DNA from 2 places in the Alistipes sp. 56_sp_Nov_56_25 genome. Region 2 is predicted to be linked to the other one. Evidence: riboswitches for the same ligand, from Rfam matches in the RefSeq annotation. Region 2 holds a riboswitch; the other holds the start of a gene.
The links. A riboswitch is a leader RNA that binds a small molecule or an ion and turns the genes downstream of it on or off. The one in region 2 is predicted to bind cobalamin.
Positions count from the first base shown of each region.

Region 1 (7,605 bases), on a different contig from region 2:
AATGGACACCCTCGGGCTGGAGGCCTATAAGGAGTTCGTGCATTTCGGCCTCACGTCGCAGGACATCAACAACACGGCCATTCCGCTCTCGCTCCGGGAGGCGATGACAGGCGTCTACTACCCCGTCGTCGAGGAGGTCCGCGACGCTTTGGCGTCGTTCGCCGAGCAGTGGCGCGAGGTTCCGATGCTGGCGCGCACGCACGGGCAGCCCGCCTCGCCGACCTCGCTGGGCAAAGAGTTTTCGGTATTCGTCGAGCGGCTCGAAAAGCAGTTGTTCATGCTCCACGACATCGCCGTTCCGGCCAAGTTCGGCGGCGCCACGGGCAACTTCAACGCCCACCGCGCAGCCTACCCCGAAATCGACTGGGTGGCTTTTGCCAACCGATTCGTGAACGAGACGCTGGGGCTGTGCCGTTCGCAGTACACCACGCAGATCGAGCACTACGACAACCTGGCGGCGATCTTCGACAACATGAAGCGCATCGACACCATTCTCATCGACCTCTCGCGCGACATGTGGACCTATATTTCGATGGAGTACTTCAAACAGCAGATCAAGGCCGGTGAGGTCGGATCGAGCGCCATGCCCCACAAGGTCAACCCCATCGACTTCGAAAACGCCGAGGGCAACTTCGGCATTGCCAACGCCGTTTTCGAGCACCTTTCGTCGAAGCTGCCCGTATCGCGTCTTCAGCGCGACCTGACCGACTCGACCGTGCTGCGCAACATCGGCGTGCCGATGGCCCACGCGGTGATCGCCCTGCAATCGCTGCTCAAGGGGCTGAACAAGGTGATCCTCAACCCCGAGGCGCTGGCGCGCGACCTGGAGAACAACTGGGCCGTGGTGGCCGAGGGCATCCAGACCATCCTGCGCCGCGAGGGTTTCCCGAAGCCCTACGAGGCGTTGAAGGCCCTGACGCGGACCAACGCCCACATCACCCGCGAGTCGATCGCGGCATTCATCGAAACGCTCGACGTCGCCGAATCAGTCAAGGAGGAGCTGCGCGCCCTCTCGCCCTCGACCTACACGGGCGTGTTCCGGTAGGCCGGAACCGACATCGAAAACAAAGGCAGGACCCGAAAGCGTCCTGCCTTTATTCGTCCCGACGGACCGTCACTCCTTGCAGCAACGCACCGTATAGCCGTAAGACCGGTTCATGTCCAGTTCATTATTGATCGAACCGCTGCTCGACAGTTTGCTGCGGAAGAAGAGGTAATAGGATTTGACCGAAGAGGTTTCCGCCGACCAGTAAGCGCCCAAACCGCCGGTCGAGCTGCGCAGCCCCACGATGGCGCCCGAACTGTAATTGCGATAGCCCTGCGCCGGATACCAGGCCGTCTGTTCCCCGTGGGTATAGGTCATACCGTAGTTCGTTCCGTCCCATACCGAAACGCCGTCGATGTACTGACGTCCCGAAATCAGATCCTCCCATGCACCGGTTCCAGGAACCCTGTACCCCGGCGGGCAGGGGTCGTTGAGCGTTTTGGCCTCACCCCACAATGTCGCGTTCGGCGACGCAAGCCAGTTATAGCCGGTTCCGACCTTATCGTTGTAGAACGTCATAGGATTGGCGGCAGCCCCGTCGGTCGTCGTCGCACTCTTGCTGAAAGCCCAGTCCAGCGCCGGATAAGCGGGATTCACCACCGTGCCGTTCTTTGCTTCGAGGAACGCATTGGCCGAAGTTTCCGTTTTCTCGCCCCCGTAGAACGGGTCCTTGCGCCCCCACTGGTAATACATGCCGTAAGCGTCCGTACCGCCTGCGGTCGTACCTGCGGCGCCCAGGTTGCGGTCCATGAAGACCGTCCCGTTCCCGTAGGTCATCGTCTGCGGAGCGTCGGTCACCCAGACATGCCAGCTCCAGACGACCTTTCCGTCCTGCATCAGGGCGACCAGCGCGTTGCCCCTGCCTTCGCCGACCGTGAGGAAAATATCGCCGGAGGTCGTGTCGAGGGCGACTCCCGAAACGAGTCCTTCGGAGTCGGTCCACAGCCAGTCGGCCGTCATGCCGTCCGCCATCTCGATCGCCGGCTCGAATCCGACCCCTTCGCCGGCTCCGTTTCCGCGTACCCGGGCATTGAAAACATACGTTCCGGGCGCCGAAACCACATAGCAGTTGGCCGTCCCCGCAACGCTCAAGTCGTTGACCTGCGCCGCCGAAAGAGTCCCGCCGTCCGTCAGCGCGATTTCCACCCGGCCGTTTCCGGCCTTTACCGACCGGAACAACTCCACCTGCTCGTCGCCCGTGGCTTCGACCGGATTTCCGGAGCCGTCCCCGATCTGCCACGGCGTCACGGCGGCGTCCGTCGTCACGGTCCAGAAACCTTTATCATCGCGCCCCACGACGGGGACAGGCCCCGAAACAGGCATTTTCGCTCCGGCGGCATCTTTCAGCCAGGGAATATCCTTTTCCGCGGCGAGTGTCCAGTAATACGCATCCCCGTCGACCGCAATGCCGATCAGCGGCGCTTCCGCCGCCGCATTGCAGGCTACCGTCACTTCGGTCCCGTCGCAGAACGTAAGGCGCACGCCGTCCTCCGTCTCGGCCAGCGACCGCACTTCCGACTGCGACACGGCTCCGGCCAGCGTCTTCAGCGAGACCAGGCCCGCATTCAGGTCTTCGATCTTTTGCAACAGTTCGGCCGAGGGGGGGGGAACGGGTTTGTCTCCATCCGGGTCCGAAGCCCCGGATTCGCTCTTGCAGCCGCCGAGAAGCAGCGCCCAGGAGCAGATCACAAATAATTTTTTCATCATACCTTGTTTTTTAGTTAATGGTTCCATCTGTTCCGTCCGTAAGGGACAGACTTCACGGAGAATACCGCGCAGGCAAAAACAGGCATGACGACCCGGCAAAGCATGGCGACGACTTCCTCATCCAACCGTAAAAAAGTCTGTCCGAAGAGGTTCGCAGCAACAGGAAAAAGAGGGCCGAAGCAAATAAGGACGCACGGAAAAACCGCCGGCGACGACTTCAGGCGCTCCCTTTCTCCGCAGGAGCAAACACCCTATCGCGCAAGGCAGGTCTTCTGACTTGTCCCCCGAGGCGGCGCCTTCCCGGTCCCGGAGGACCAGTGGCTCAAGAATGCCGCAACGAAAAAGCCCTTGCGGGCGGGACTCACAGCAGCGGGAACTGTTGCCGATTCACACGGCATTCCCTTTTAATTCCCCTCCACGGGGAAACCATTGCACGGCAAAGGTACACTTTTATCGGCAGGAAGCAAGCGATCCGGCGGAATATTTCCGCGAAACGCGCCCCGCCGCTCTGCGCAGCGGACCGTTCCGACCACGATGCGTCCCTTTTCCGGCAGACGGCGGCGCGACTTTGGCACGCGCCTTGTACTTATTTCAGTCAGCTGCGGCACAGCAACCGCAGTGAGGTTTCTTCATTTATTTAAGTTTGGGTTAGTAGTTTTAGGAGGGCAACCTCCTGGGGGCAGCAGGCAATCGTGAGATTCCCTGCTGTTTTTTTATCCCCGGAGGGCATCACTAACCGAACAGGTCGTTGAGCACGGCGGCCAGACGATACGACGCCAGGATCAGCTGGCATTCGGGCAGCAGGTAGGTGTCCGTCACGAACTGCTTGCCGTAGGTCCCGTCGGCCCGCTGCCAGTCGTAGATCACCCGGCAGGCGACGGCCGTTTCGTGCAGCCATTCACGGGGCGTAGCATCGGCTCCCGCAACGGCGAAGACCTCCCACACGCGAACCGTGTTTCGGGAAGATCGGCCGCAAGGCATCGCTGTCCCCGCCACTCACCCGCCGCAAAATGTCTTTTTCTCCTTCCACGTTACAACGCCGTGAATTTTCCTTTAAAGACACTATCATCAGGCATATGCCACAAATAAAACAATAAAAAGAAATAAAACCAAAATTATTCCGGTGAAAATTCCACAACAAGACCCGATAATCGGCCAAACGGTCCCCGGCGGACGGCGATTGCAGGTTCGGCACGCGCTTTGTACTTATTCCGGTCAGCTGCGGCACAGCAACCGCAGTGAGGTTTCTTCATTTATTTAAGTTTGGGTTAGTAGTTTTAGGAGGGCGACCTCCGGGGACAGCAGGCAATCGCGAGATTCCCTGCTGTTTTTGCATCCGCATGCCGGGCGCGCCGTTTCTGCGTGCGCAGGGTACGAAAAAGCCGCCCGGTGTTCCGATCGGTTCTTTGCAACGCTCCGGCCGCCGATTTCACGGGGCGGCAATGCGCTCCGGCACGAAAACTGTGCGGCGGACGACGAGGGAAAACAGCAAAATCCAACCTACCCACCATGGCAAAACGTAAAAATATCACCACGACGCAGCTGGCGCTGATGACCGCTGCAGCCGTCATCAGCCTGCGCGGGCTCCCGATGATGGCCCAGGAGGAACTGACGATGTTCTTCTACATTTTCTTCGCGACGTTCCTCTTCCTGATTCCTGCGGCCCTCGTGGGCGCCGAACTGGGCAGCGCCTTCGCCGACCGCGGCGGCGGCGTCTACACCTGGGTCAAGGAGGCTTTCAACCGCCACCTGGGTTTCTCGGCGATCTTCCTGCAATGGATTCAGAACGTCGTCTGGTATCCCACCGTACTGGGATTCGCCGCCGCGTCGATCGCCTACATGATCGGCGTTCCGGCTCTGGCGCAGAACGGGCTGTACGTCGGGTTGTTCTCGATTGCGATGTACTGGTGCGCGACGCTGGTGACCCTGCGCGGCACGTCGGCCATCTCGGGCATCACCTCGAAGGGATTTCTGATCGGCACGGTGCTCCCGGGCGTCGTCGTGATCGTGATGGCGGTCATCTGGATGGCCGGCGGCAACGAAATCGCCCTGAAGGAGATTCCGGCCGGCGTCTCGCAGATCGTCAACGTCGACGCCGCGCAGCACGTCCACCCGCGTCTCTTCCCCCACATCACGGGCATGAGCGACATCGCGTTCCTGGCGGGCATCCTGCTGCTGTTCGCCGGCGTGGAGGTGCACGCCGTGCACGCTCCGGAACTGGCCAAACCCCAGACGCAGTTCCCACGGGCGATGTTCCTCGCGGCGCTGATCTCGTTCGGACTGTTCACGCTGGGCGCGCTGGCCGTGGCCATCATCACCCCCTACGACCAGATCAACCTCCAGTCGGGGCTGTTCACCACCTTCCAGATCGCTTTCGAACGTTAACACGTGGGATGGCTCTCGAACGTCATGGGACTGCTCGTGGCCTTCGGTGCGCTGGCGGGCGTGATGTCGTGGATTTCGGGCCCCAGCCGCGGCCTGCTGTGGACGGCCAGGGACGGCGCTCTGCCCTGCTTCCTCCAGAAGACCAACAAGAACGGCGTGCAGCTCAACATACTGATTATCCAGGGCTGCATCGTGACGCTCCTCTCGTCGCTTTACATCGTGATGGACGACGTCAGCGTGGCGTTCTTCCTGTTGAGCGCCCTGACCGTGGGACTGTATCTGATCATGTACATGATGATGTACGCCGCGGGAATCCGCCTGCGCTACACGCAACCCAAGCTCATCCGCAGCTACCGCGTGCCGGGCGGAAACACGGGCATGTGGCTGATCGGAGGCGTAGGGTTCCTCGCCGTGCTGTTCTCGTTCATCGTCACCTTCTTCCCGCCTTCGCAACTGCCCGTGGGCAGTCCGGCGACGTACACGTGGCTGGTGGTGACCGGCACGGCGGTCTTCCTCGCGATCCCCTTCATCATCAGTTTCGCAATGGACAAACGGAACGCCCGGCGGACGCCGGAGGCTTAAAACTCGACCGTCAGGCCCAGCGTCGGGAGCAGCGTGCCGCTCACCTGTTCGAGGTATTTCATGCGGTAACGCCGTTCCGAAGCCGGAGCCGAGGGGTTCTCGATCTCCCCCGTGGACATCAGCACGTCGGGCTGGCGCAAACGACCGCCCGCAACGTTTTGCAGGTCGATGTAGAGACCCAGCATGCAGCGGCGGAAGTAAAACACCTTGTCGATGCGCACGTCCAGCTGTGCGAAGGCGTCGAGCCGCCCGGCGTTGTATTTCGAATAGTCGTAGTAGGGCCGTCCCTGCGCATCCCACGCCTCGACGAGCGACGAACGCTCCACGTCGTAGGGCGTGTAGGGCGCACCGCCCACGGCGCTCAGCTTCGCACCGAAGCTCCAGTGGCGCGGCAGGTCGTAGGTTCCGCTGACGTTGACCACGAAACGGTTGTCCCACGCCGAGGCGATCCACGGGGCCTGCCGGTCGTTGCGGTACTCCGAGCGGAACACGGTCACCGATCCCACGACGTTCACTCGCCCCGGAATCTGCCAGCGGGCCATCGCCTCGACGCCGTAGGCGCGCCCCTGCGCCGAGGAGACCAGCTTCTCGTTGCCCACCACGCCGTAATCGTTGCCCTTGCACGAGAGCGGAATCCCGTCCGCCACCGACAGCGGCACATCGCCGTAGCGTTTGTAAAATCCCTCGACCGAGACGATCAGCCGGTCGCGCAGCCGCCAGTCGACACCCGCGCTGAAGACCCCGACGCGCATGTAATCGAGCGATCGGTTGACCAGCGCGTCGTCCACCTTGAATCCCAACGCCGTGTAGGGCGGCAGCTGGCAGTAAAGTCCCGCGCTGCCGCTCACCGACCAGCCGGGACCTACCGCATAGGAGACCGAAGCCCGGGGCGACAGCTGGCGCCACACCCGCGCCATACGTCCCGAGTAGTCGCACCCGTCGGCGCGCAGGCCCGCCGAGGCGGTGAACCGCTTGTCGGCCGAGGCGTATTCGGCCCCGGCGAACAGCCCCCAGCCGACGATTCCCAGCCGGGTCCGGTAGTCCGACAACTGCGTCCTGTCGGTATAGAGCCGTTGCAGCGTGCGGTTCGTGTAGTCGGAATAATTCACCTCGACGCCCTCGCGGACGGTCCAGCGGCCCAGATAGGTGCGGTTCTCGGCCCGGAGCGTGGTCTTCTGCTCCACGGAGCGCAGCCGGAGCGTCAGGTTGTCCTCCGACGAATCATCGTTGCGCAGGTATTTCAGGTTGCGGTTGTTCAGGTAGTTGTGGCTCAAGGTCACGGTCTGCACGTGGCGGCCCGCATAGTGACGCCACGAAGCCCCCACCGTGAAGGTCTCCTGCCGGATGCGGGGCAGGTAGCTCAACAGGTATTCGGCGTCCTCGCCCTTCTCGTCGACGTTGAGACGCATGTTGTCGAATCCCGCAAGGGCCAGCACCGTCAGCTCGTCGCGCTCCGAAAGGCGTGTCTTGACTTTCGCCTGCCCGTCGATGTAGTTGGGCAGGAAGGGCAGCCCCAGCAGTTTGAACAGCAGTTGCAGGTAGGACTGGCGGATGGAAAACAGATAAGTCGTCTTGCCGCCGATGTGCCCGCTGCCGCTCAACCCCACTTCCGAGGCGCCCAACGTCGCTTTGAAGGTCTGCTTTTCGGCATTGCCGTCGCGGAGACTGAAGTCCAGCACGGAACTCAACGCCCCGGCCCGGTCGGCGGGAAAGGCTCCCGTATAAAAACTGATTTCGCGCACGAGGTCGGCGTTGACGATGCTCACCGGACCGCCCGTCGCCCCCTGCGTGGCGAAATGGTTGATGTTCGGGATTTCGATCCCGTCCATGTAGAACTTGTTCTCCGCAGGCCCGCCGCCGCGCACGATCAAATCGTTGCGATACCC
Region 1 is NZ_MNQF01000027.1:10,575-18,179, reverse strand. It holds gene purB (adenylosuccinate lyase) at 1-1,045, shown strand, start outside; gene BHV64_RS07830 (PL29 family lyase N-terminal domain-containing protein) at 1,115-2,749, opposite strand; cobalamin riboswitch at 2,998-3,199, opposite strand; gene BHV64_RS07825 (hypothetical protein) at 3,485-3,697, opposite strand; partial or broken gene BHV64_RS07820 (amino acid permease) at 4,262-5,719, shown strand; gene BHV64_RS07815 (TonB-dependent receptor) at 5,716-7,605, opposite strand, start outside.
Region 1: another riboswitch for cobalamin. It lies ahead of BHV64_RS07830 (PL29 family lyase N-terminal domain-containing protein); the one in region 2 lies ahead of nrdD (anaerobic ribonucleoside-triphosphate reductase).

Region 2 (7,605 bases):
GTGGTGAGCCACGCGGCGCTGGAACTGCTGAACGGAGCCGGGATTCCGGTAAGTTACACGGTCGCCGTGCCCCACATCATCAACCGCGTCGGAGACGGCATCTGTCCCGTGGAGCGGCTCTGCGCCGGAGCGCGGACCGCCGCGGAGTGCCTGCCGCTGATCGAAGGGTTTCTGACGGCCAGCAAGGGCGCGCCCTAATTCCGGCGAAGGGCGGAAAGAACCGTCCACAGCCTTCGTCCGCAAGCCTGCGGCGGGGGAGACCGAAAAACAAATCAAATACGGAACAATGAACAAGATTCTTTCGATTTTACTGGCCTGCACGGCTGCCGGCGCCGCATACGGCGCACAGGAGACCGCGCAGGAGACCGGGCAGGCGGCAAAGAACGTCGCGATCGACTCGGTGGTGGTGACGGGGGCGCGCTACGCCTCGGACATCCGCCACCTGCCGATGTCGGTGGCGGTCGTGGACCGCGACGAAATCGCCCGCCGGCAGGAGGCATCGGTGCTTCCGCTGCTCACGGAACAGGTTCCGGGGCTGTTCGTCACGGGACGCGGCGTGATGGGTTACGGCGTCTCGGACGGCGCGGCCGGAGGCATCAGCCTGCGCGGCATCGGCGGAGGGTCGGCGGCCCAGATGCTCGTGCTGATCGACGGGCATCCGCAGTACATGGGGCTGTTCGGCCATCCGATCGCCGACGCCTACCAGTCGATGCTCGCCGAGCGGGTCGAGGTGGTGCGCGGACCGGCGTCGGTGCTCTACGGCTCGAACGCCATGGGCGGGGTGATCAACATCGTCACCCGCCGGCAGCGCGAGGAAGGCGTGAAAACCGACCTGAACGTGGGCTACGGCTCGTGGAACACCTTGCAGACCGAAGCAGCCAACCGCATCCGCAAAGGCCGCTTCACGAGCGTCGTGACCGGCTCGTACAACCGCACGGACGGCCACCGCGCCGACATGGGTTTCGAGCAGTACGGCGGATATGCCAAGGTCGGCTACGAGATCAGCCGCCGCTGGAACGCTTACGCCGATGTGAACCTGACACACTTCAACGCCTCGAATCTGGGCGAAATCACCGCGCCCGTCTTCGACAACGACTCCCGCATCACGCGCGGCATGGCATCCGTCTCACTGGAAAACTCGTACGACCGGACTTCGGGCGCGTTGAAGTTCTTCTACAACTGGGGCCGTCACCGGATCAATGACGGCTACGGCGCAGGCGAGGAGCCGCGCGACTACCGTTTCAACTCGAAGGACCGGATGCTGGGCGTCTCGTGGTATCAGAGCGCCGGACTGTGGCGCGGCAGCCGCCTGACGGCGGGCATCGACTGGCAGCGCTTCGGGGGCCGGGCGTGGAACCGGTTCACGGCAGACGGCCGCGAGGAGCCGATCGTGGACCAGACGGAGGACGAAATCGCCGGATACGCCGATTTCCGGCAGTCGCTGGGACGCCTCACCGTCGACGCCGGGGTGCGTATCGACCACCACACCCGCACCGGCACGGAGTGGGTTCCGCAGGCGGGCATCTCGCTGCGGGCCGCACGCGACGGAGCGCTGAAGGCGATGGTGAGCAAGGGCTTCCGCAACCCAGTGCTCCGCGAACTCTACATGTTCGGGGTGAAGAATCCCGATCTGAAGCCCGAACGGCTGTGGAACTACGAACTTTCGTGGACCCAGCGGCTGGCCGGAGGAAGCGTGTCGTACGGCGTCAACCTCTTTTATATCGAGGGCGAGGACATCATCCGGCGCGGCAGGGCAGACGGCCGCAACATCCTGCTCAACCAGGCCCGGATCGAAAACTGGGGCGCGGAGGCCGACGCCGCATGGCGCATCGGCGGGGGATGGAGCGTCAATGCCAATTACAGCTGGCTCCGGATGGAGTATCCCGTGCCGGCGTCCCCCGAACACAAACTCTACGCCGGAGGCGATTTCGGGAAGGGCCGCTGGTCGGTGTCGACGGGCGTGCAGTACATCGCAGGGCTTTACACGGCGGCGGCTCCCGATCCGGAAGTCCGGGAAGCGGGATTCGTGCTCTGGAACCTGCGCGCGTCGCTGCGCGTAAACCGTTTGCTGACGATCTTCGTCCGGGGCGAAAACCTGCTGGCCGAACGTTATGAGATCAATGCCGGATACCCGATGCCCCGGGCGACGGTCTTCGGCGGACTGAAGTTAAACCTTTAATTGAAATAACCATGAAAACGTCCTCTGTAACACTCTATTCGACCGGCTACCGGGAGACGCGTACATACCTCGCGGCAGCCCTGTTCGCGGCGGGCAATATCGTCCTGCCGCAGTTGTGCCACCTCGTGCAGCTGGGAGGTCCCACGATGCTGCCGATCTACTTCTTCACGCTCGTCGGCGCCTACAAATACGGCTGGCGCACGGGACTGTTGACAGCCCTCGCTTCGCCGCTCGTGAACGCCGCGCTGTTCGGGATGCCCGCCGTCACGGCGCTGCCGGCGATCCTCGTGAAATCGGCGCTGCTGGCCGGAGCGGCAGGGTATGCGGCCCGGCGTTTCAACCGCGTGTCGGTGGCGCTGCTCGCCGCCGTCGTGCTGTTCTACCAGATCGTCGGATCGGCCGGGGAATGGGCCTTGACGGGCAGCTTCACGGCCGCCGTGCAGGATTTCCGGATCGGGATTCCCGGCATGTTATTGCAGGTGTTCGGCGGATACCTCTTTATAAAATACGTAATACGCAAATAGCCATGATGAAAAAAATCTGTATGATCTCCTTTGTTTTGCATTTCGCGGCCGCAGGTTCCGGCTGTGCGTCGGGCAACGACAAAAAGGCGGCGGAGGCGGCTCCCGCCAAAGTCTACATGACCCGCGACATCTCGCCCGCGGGAATGAAAGCCGTCTACGAGGCCCTGGGCCGGAAGGCCGAAGGGAAGAAGGTCGCCGTGAAACTCTCGACCGGAGAGCCGGGAGGCAACAATTTCCTGCAACCGGCCCTGATCGGCGATCTGGTGAAGTCGGTGAAGGGCACGATCGTCGAGTGCAACACGGCCTACGGCGGCGGACGCGCCAAGACCGAAGACCACCTGAAAGCCGCCGCCGACCACGGGTTCACAGCCATCGCTCCGGTGGACATCATGGACGCCGAGGGCGAAGTGCGCCTGCCCGTCGAGGGCGGCAGGCACCTCAAATACGACATCGTAGGCTCTCACTTCCCGGAGTACGATTTCGTGGTGGTTCTTTCGCATTTCAAGGGGCACGCGATGGGCGGATTCGGCGGCGCGATCAAGAACATCTCCATCGGCATCGCCTCGTCGGCCGGAAAAGCGTGGATTCACTCGGCCGGAAAGACCGAGGACACCGAGAAACTGTGGAGCAGCCTGCCCGCGCAGGACGATTTTCTGGAGTCGATGGCCGAAGCGGCCAAAGCGATCGCCGCCCATTGCGGCGAACGGATTCTCTACATCAGCGTTATGAACAACCTCTCGGTGGACTGCGACTGCGACGCGCATCCCGAACCGCCCCGCATGGGCGACATCGGCATCCTCGCCTCGCTGGACCCCGTGGCGCTGGACCAGGCGTGCGTCGACCTGGTGTACGCCTCGCCCGACGAGGGCAAGGTCCATCTGATCGAACGCATGGAGTCGCGCCACGGCATCCACACGCTCGAACACGCCGAGGCCATCGGCATCGGCAGCCGGCAGTACGAGTTGGTCGATCTGGACAAATAGCGGAAGCGGCACGTCCCGTGGAAGACATCCCCGTTCCTTGGGGATGTCTTTTTTTTGCCCGCGGCGGAACGGAGCCATCCGCCCGGGGCGTGCATTTGTTCACAAAATGTTCATTAAAAGCCCCGAAGCATGTTTCCTTTCCGGAGAACTATCCCTATATTTGCTTTCGTGCAAGGTTCTCCGCCGACGGCTGTCGGCACGAGATCAAAAGGGAACTCCTGTGAAAATCAGGGACTATTCCCGTAGCTGTAAGCCCCGTTGCGTTCCGCACACTCTTTAGCCACTGTCCCCCGGGACGGGAAGGCGTGCGGAAGGGGCGAGTCAGAAGACCTGCCTTGCCGGGAAGGGTGGCCGCCTTCGGGATTTAGGGCGATACCCGGACCTTTTTATACCGAACATGTTTTTCGAGGGAATTCCGCCCTTTTCTGCGGCCGCAGCAGAAGAGAACGGGGTTTCGCACCGCACAGGCACACAACAAATATGGGATAAATATGGGCATTTCGGAAATTTACATCGTCAAACGCGACGGCAAACGGGCGCCGTTCTCGGTCGAAAAGATCAAACGCGCGATCAGCAAGGCGTTCCTCTCGGTGGGCGGCTACGCCACGGACGACGACCTCACGTCGGTGTTGAGCCGCGTCCGCGTTTCGGACGGCATGTCGGTCGAGGAGATTCAGAACCAGGTGGAGGTGGCCCTGATGGCCGAGCGTTATTTCGCCGTGGCCAAGAGCTACATGCTCTACCGCCAGAAGCACTCCGAGGACCGCGAAGACCGCGAGAAACTCGAATTTCTGATCAACTACTGCGACGCGAAGAACCCCGCGACGGGGTCGAAATACGACGCCAACGCCAACGTCGAGAACAAGAACATCGCCACGCTGATCGGCGAACTCCCGAAGCGGAACTTCATCCGCCTGAACCGCCGTCTGCTGACCGACCGCATCAAGGAGATGTACGGCAAGGAGCTGTCGGACAAATACCTGCGTCTGCTCAACGGCCACTTCATCTACAAGAACGACGAAACGTCGATGGCCAACTACTGCGCCTCGATCACGATGTACCCGTGGCTGCTGGGCGGCACGCTGTCGGTGGGCGGCAACTCGACGCGCCCGACCAACCTCAAGTCGTTCTGCGGCGGGTTCGTCAACATGGTCTTCATCGTCTCGTCGATGCTCTCGGGAGCCTGCGCGACGCCCGAATTCCTGATGTACATGAATTATTTCATCGAACAGGAGTACGGCGAGGATTACTACACGCGCGCCGACGAAGTGGTCGACCTCTCGAAGAAACGGCGCACGATCGACAAGATGATCACCGACTGCTTCGAGCAGATCGTCTACTCGATCAACCAGCCCACCGGGGCGCGGAATTTCCAGGCCGTGTTCTGGAACGTCGCCTACTACGACCGCTACTATTTCGAGTCGCTTTTCGGGGAATTCGTCTTCCCGGACGGCTCGAAACCCCACTGGGAGTCGCTGTCGTGGTTGCAGAAACGGTTTATGACGTGGTTCAACCGCGAACGCACGAAAACCGTGCTGACCTTCCCCGTCGAGACGATGGCGCTGCTGACCCGCGACGGCGACGTGATGGACCGCGAGTGGGGCGACTTCACGGCCGAAATGTACGCCGCGGGGCACTCGTTCTTCACCTACATCAGCGACAACGCCGACTCGCTGTCGTCGTGCTGCCGCCTGCGGAACGAGATCCGGGACAACGGGTTCAGCTACACGCTGGGCGCCGGAGGCGTCTCGACGGGTTCGAAGAGCGTGCTGACGATCAACCTGAACCGCTGCATCCAGTACGCCGTGAAGAACGGCATGCACTACCTCGCCCATCTGGAGGAGATAGTGGACCTGGTGCACAAGGTGCAGATAGCCTACAACGAGAACCTCAAGGAACTGAAGGCCAAGGGCATGCTGCCGCTCTTCGACGCGGGGTACATCAACCTCGCACGGCAGTATCTCACCGTCGGCGTCAACGGGCTGGTCGAGGCTGCGGAATTCCTGGGCATCCGCATCGACGACAACGACGACTACGCCGCTTTCGTGCAGGGGGTATTGGGGCTGATCGAGCGTTACAACCGGAAATACCGCTCGAAGGAGGTGATGTTCAACTGTGAGATGATCCCGGCGGAAAACGTCGGCGTGAAGCACGCCAAGTGGGACCGCGAGGACGGATATGCCGTGCCGCGCGACTGCTACAACTCCTATTTCTACGTCGTGGAGGACGAGTCGCTGAACGTCATCGACAAGTTCCGCCTCCACGGACGCCGCTACATCGAGCATCTCACGGGCGGCTCGGCCCTGCACATGAACCTCGAGGAGCACCTCTCGAAGGAGCAGTACCGCCACCTGCTGCGCGTGGCGGCCGCCGAAGGATGCAACTACTTCACGTTCAACATCCCCAACACGATGTGCAACAAGTGCGGGCACATCGACAAACGCTACCTGAAGGAGTGCCCCGCATGCCACTCGGACGACGTGGACTACCTGACGCGCGTGATCGGCTACATGAAGCGCGTTTCGAACTTCTCGGCGGCTCGCCAGCAGGAGGCCGCGCGGCGCTATTACGCCAAGGCGGAGTAGGATGGTGCGGTATCACAATTTCGACGTGGTGTTCGCCGAGATTCCCGGCGAAACGACCCTGGCGCTCAACATCACGGGCTGTCCCAACCGCTGCCCGGGATGCCACAGCCCGCACTTGCAGGCGGACGAAGGGCGCGTGCTCGACGAGGCGGAACTGCTGGGGCTGCTGGCCCGTTACGGACGTTCGGTGACCTGCGTCGCATTCATGGGCGGCGACGCCGGGCCGCACAAGATCGCCCGGCTGGCAGGGACCGTACGGAAAACCTGCCCGGAGCTGCGCACGGCATGGTATTCGGGCCGGGAGGAGCTGCCGGAGGGTTTCGAGGCCGCGGCATTCGACTACGTCAAACTGGGCGGATGGGTCGAGGCGCTGGGTCCGCTGACGGCGCCGACGACCAACCAGCGGCTCTACCGGGTCGGACCGGACGGGACGATGGAGGACATCACGAAGCTGTTCCGGCGCAAGCCGTGACGCGACGCCGTTTTGCCGGTGGGAGCCGGAAATTCAGAGATTAGTTTAGCGTTGTCTGCCATGCAACGACTTACGGCCGGCTCCCACGGCAAATGGTGCGAAAACCGCCCGGAACGGCGGTTTTTTTCATAACTTTGCCGCATGGATCATTCGTTTCGATACACCGCCCGGGATTTCACGGCGGAACTGCCCGCCGCAGCATACGTCGCCCGCTTCCGCGACGCCGAACGGGTGGGCGGCTATTGCCGGGAGTGCGGCAACTACGGCCGCAGCTGGGGATGCCCGCCGTTCGGGTTCGATATGGAGGAGTACGTCACGCGTTACGGCACGGCGCTGCTCGTCGCGACCAGAATCACGCCCGAGGAGCCGGGACTCCCGGTCTCCGAAGCGGGACGCCTGATCCTGCCCGAACGGCAGCGGCTCGAACGTCGGCTGCTGGAGATGGAACGGCAATACGGCGGACGCTCGTTCGCCTACGTCGGAACGTGCATTCACTGTCCCGAGGGGAGTTGCACGCGCCCCGAAGGCAGGCCCTGCCGCCATCCGGAACTGGTGCGGCCGTCGCTCGAAGCCTGCGGATTCGACGTGGCACGCACGGCCTCCGAACTGTTCGGAATCGAGATGAAGTGGGGCAGCGGAGGCCGCATGCCCGAGTACCTGACGCTCGTATGCGGATTTTTCCACGACGCGGAATCGGTCGTATGGAACGGATAAGGGCGGTTTTCAACCGGAGCGGCGGCAAGGATTCGGCGCACGCGCCGCTGCGGCCGTCCGGTCGGGCGCATACGAGATCGTCGCGCTGCTGACGACCGTCGGCACCGGCAAGGAGCCTGACGCGCGGTCAGACGTTGAGCTGGTTGCC
Region 2 is NZ_MNQF01000061.1:131,866-139,470, forward strand. It holds gene BHV64_RS09775 (DUF1893 domain-containing protein) at 1-198, shown strand, start outside; gene BHV64_RS09780 (TonB-dependent receptor) at 287-2,179, shown strand; gene BHV64_RS09785 (ECF transporter S component) at 2,191-2,703, shown strand; gene BHV64_RS09790 (DUF362 domain-containing protein) at 2,724-3,686, shown strand; cobalamin riboswitch at 3,843-4,038, shown strand; gene nrdD (anaerobic ribonucleoside-triphosphate reductase) at 4,178-6,271, shown strand; gene BHV64_RS09800 (4Fe-4S cluster-binding domain-containing protein) at 6,273-6,743, shown strand; gene BHV64_RS09805 (DUF2284 domain-containing protein) at 6,885-7,457, shown strand; gene BHV64_RS09810 (hypothetical protein) at 7,585-7,605, opposite strand, start outside.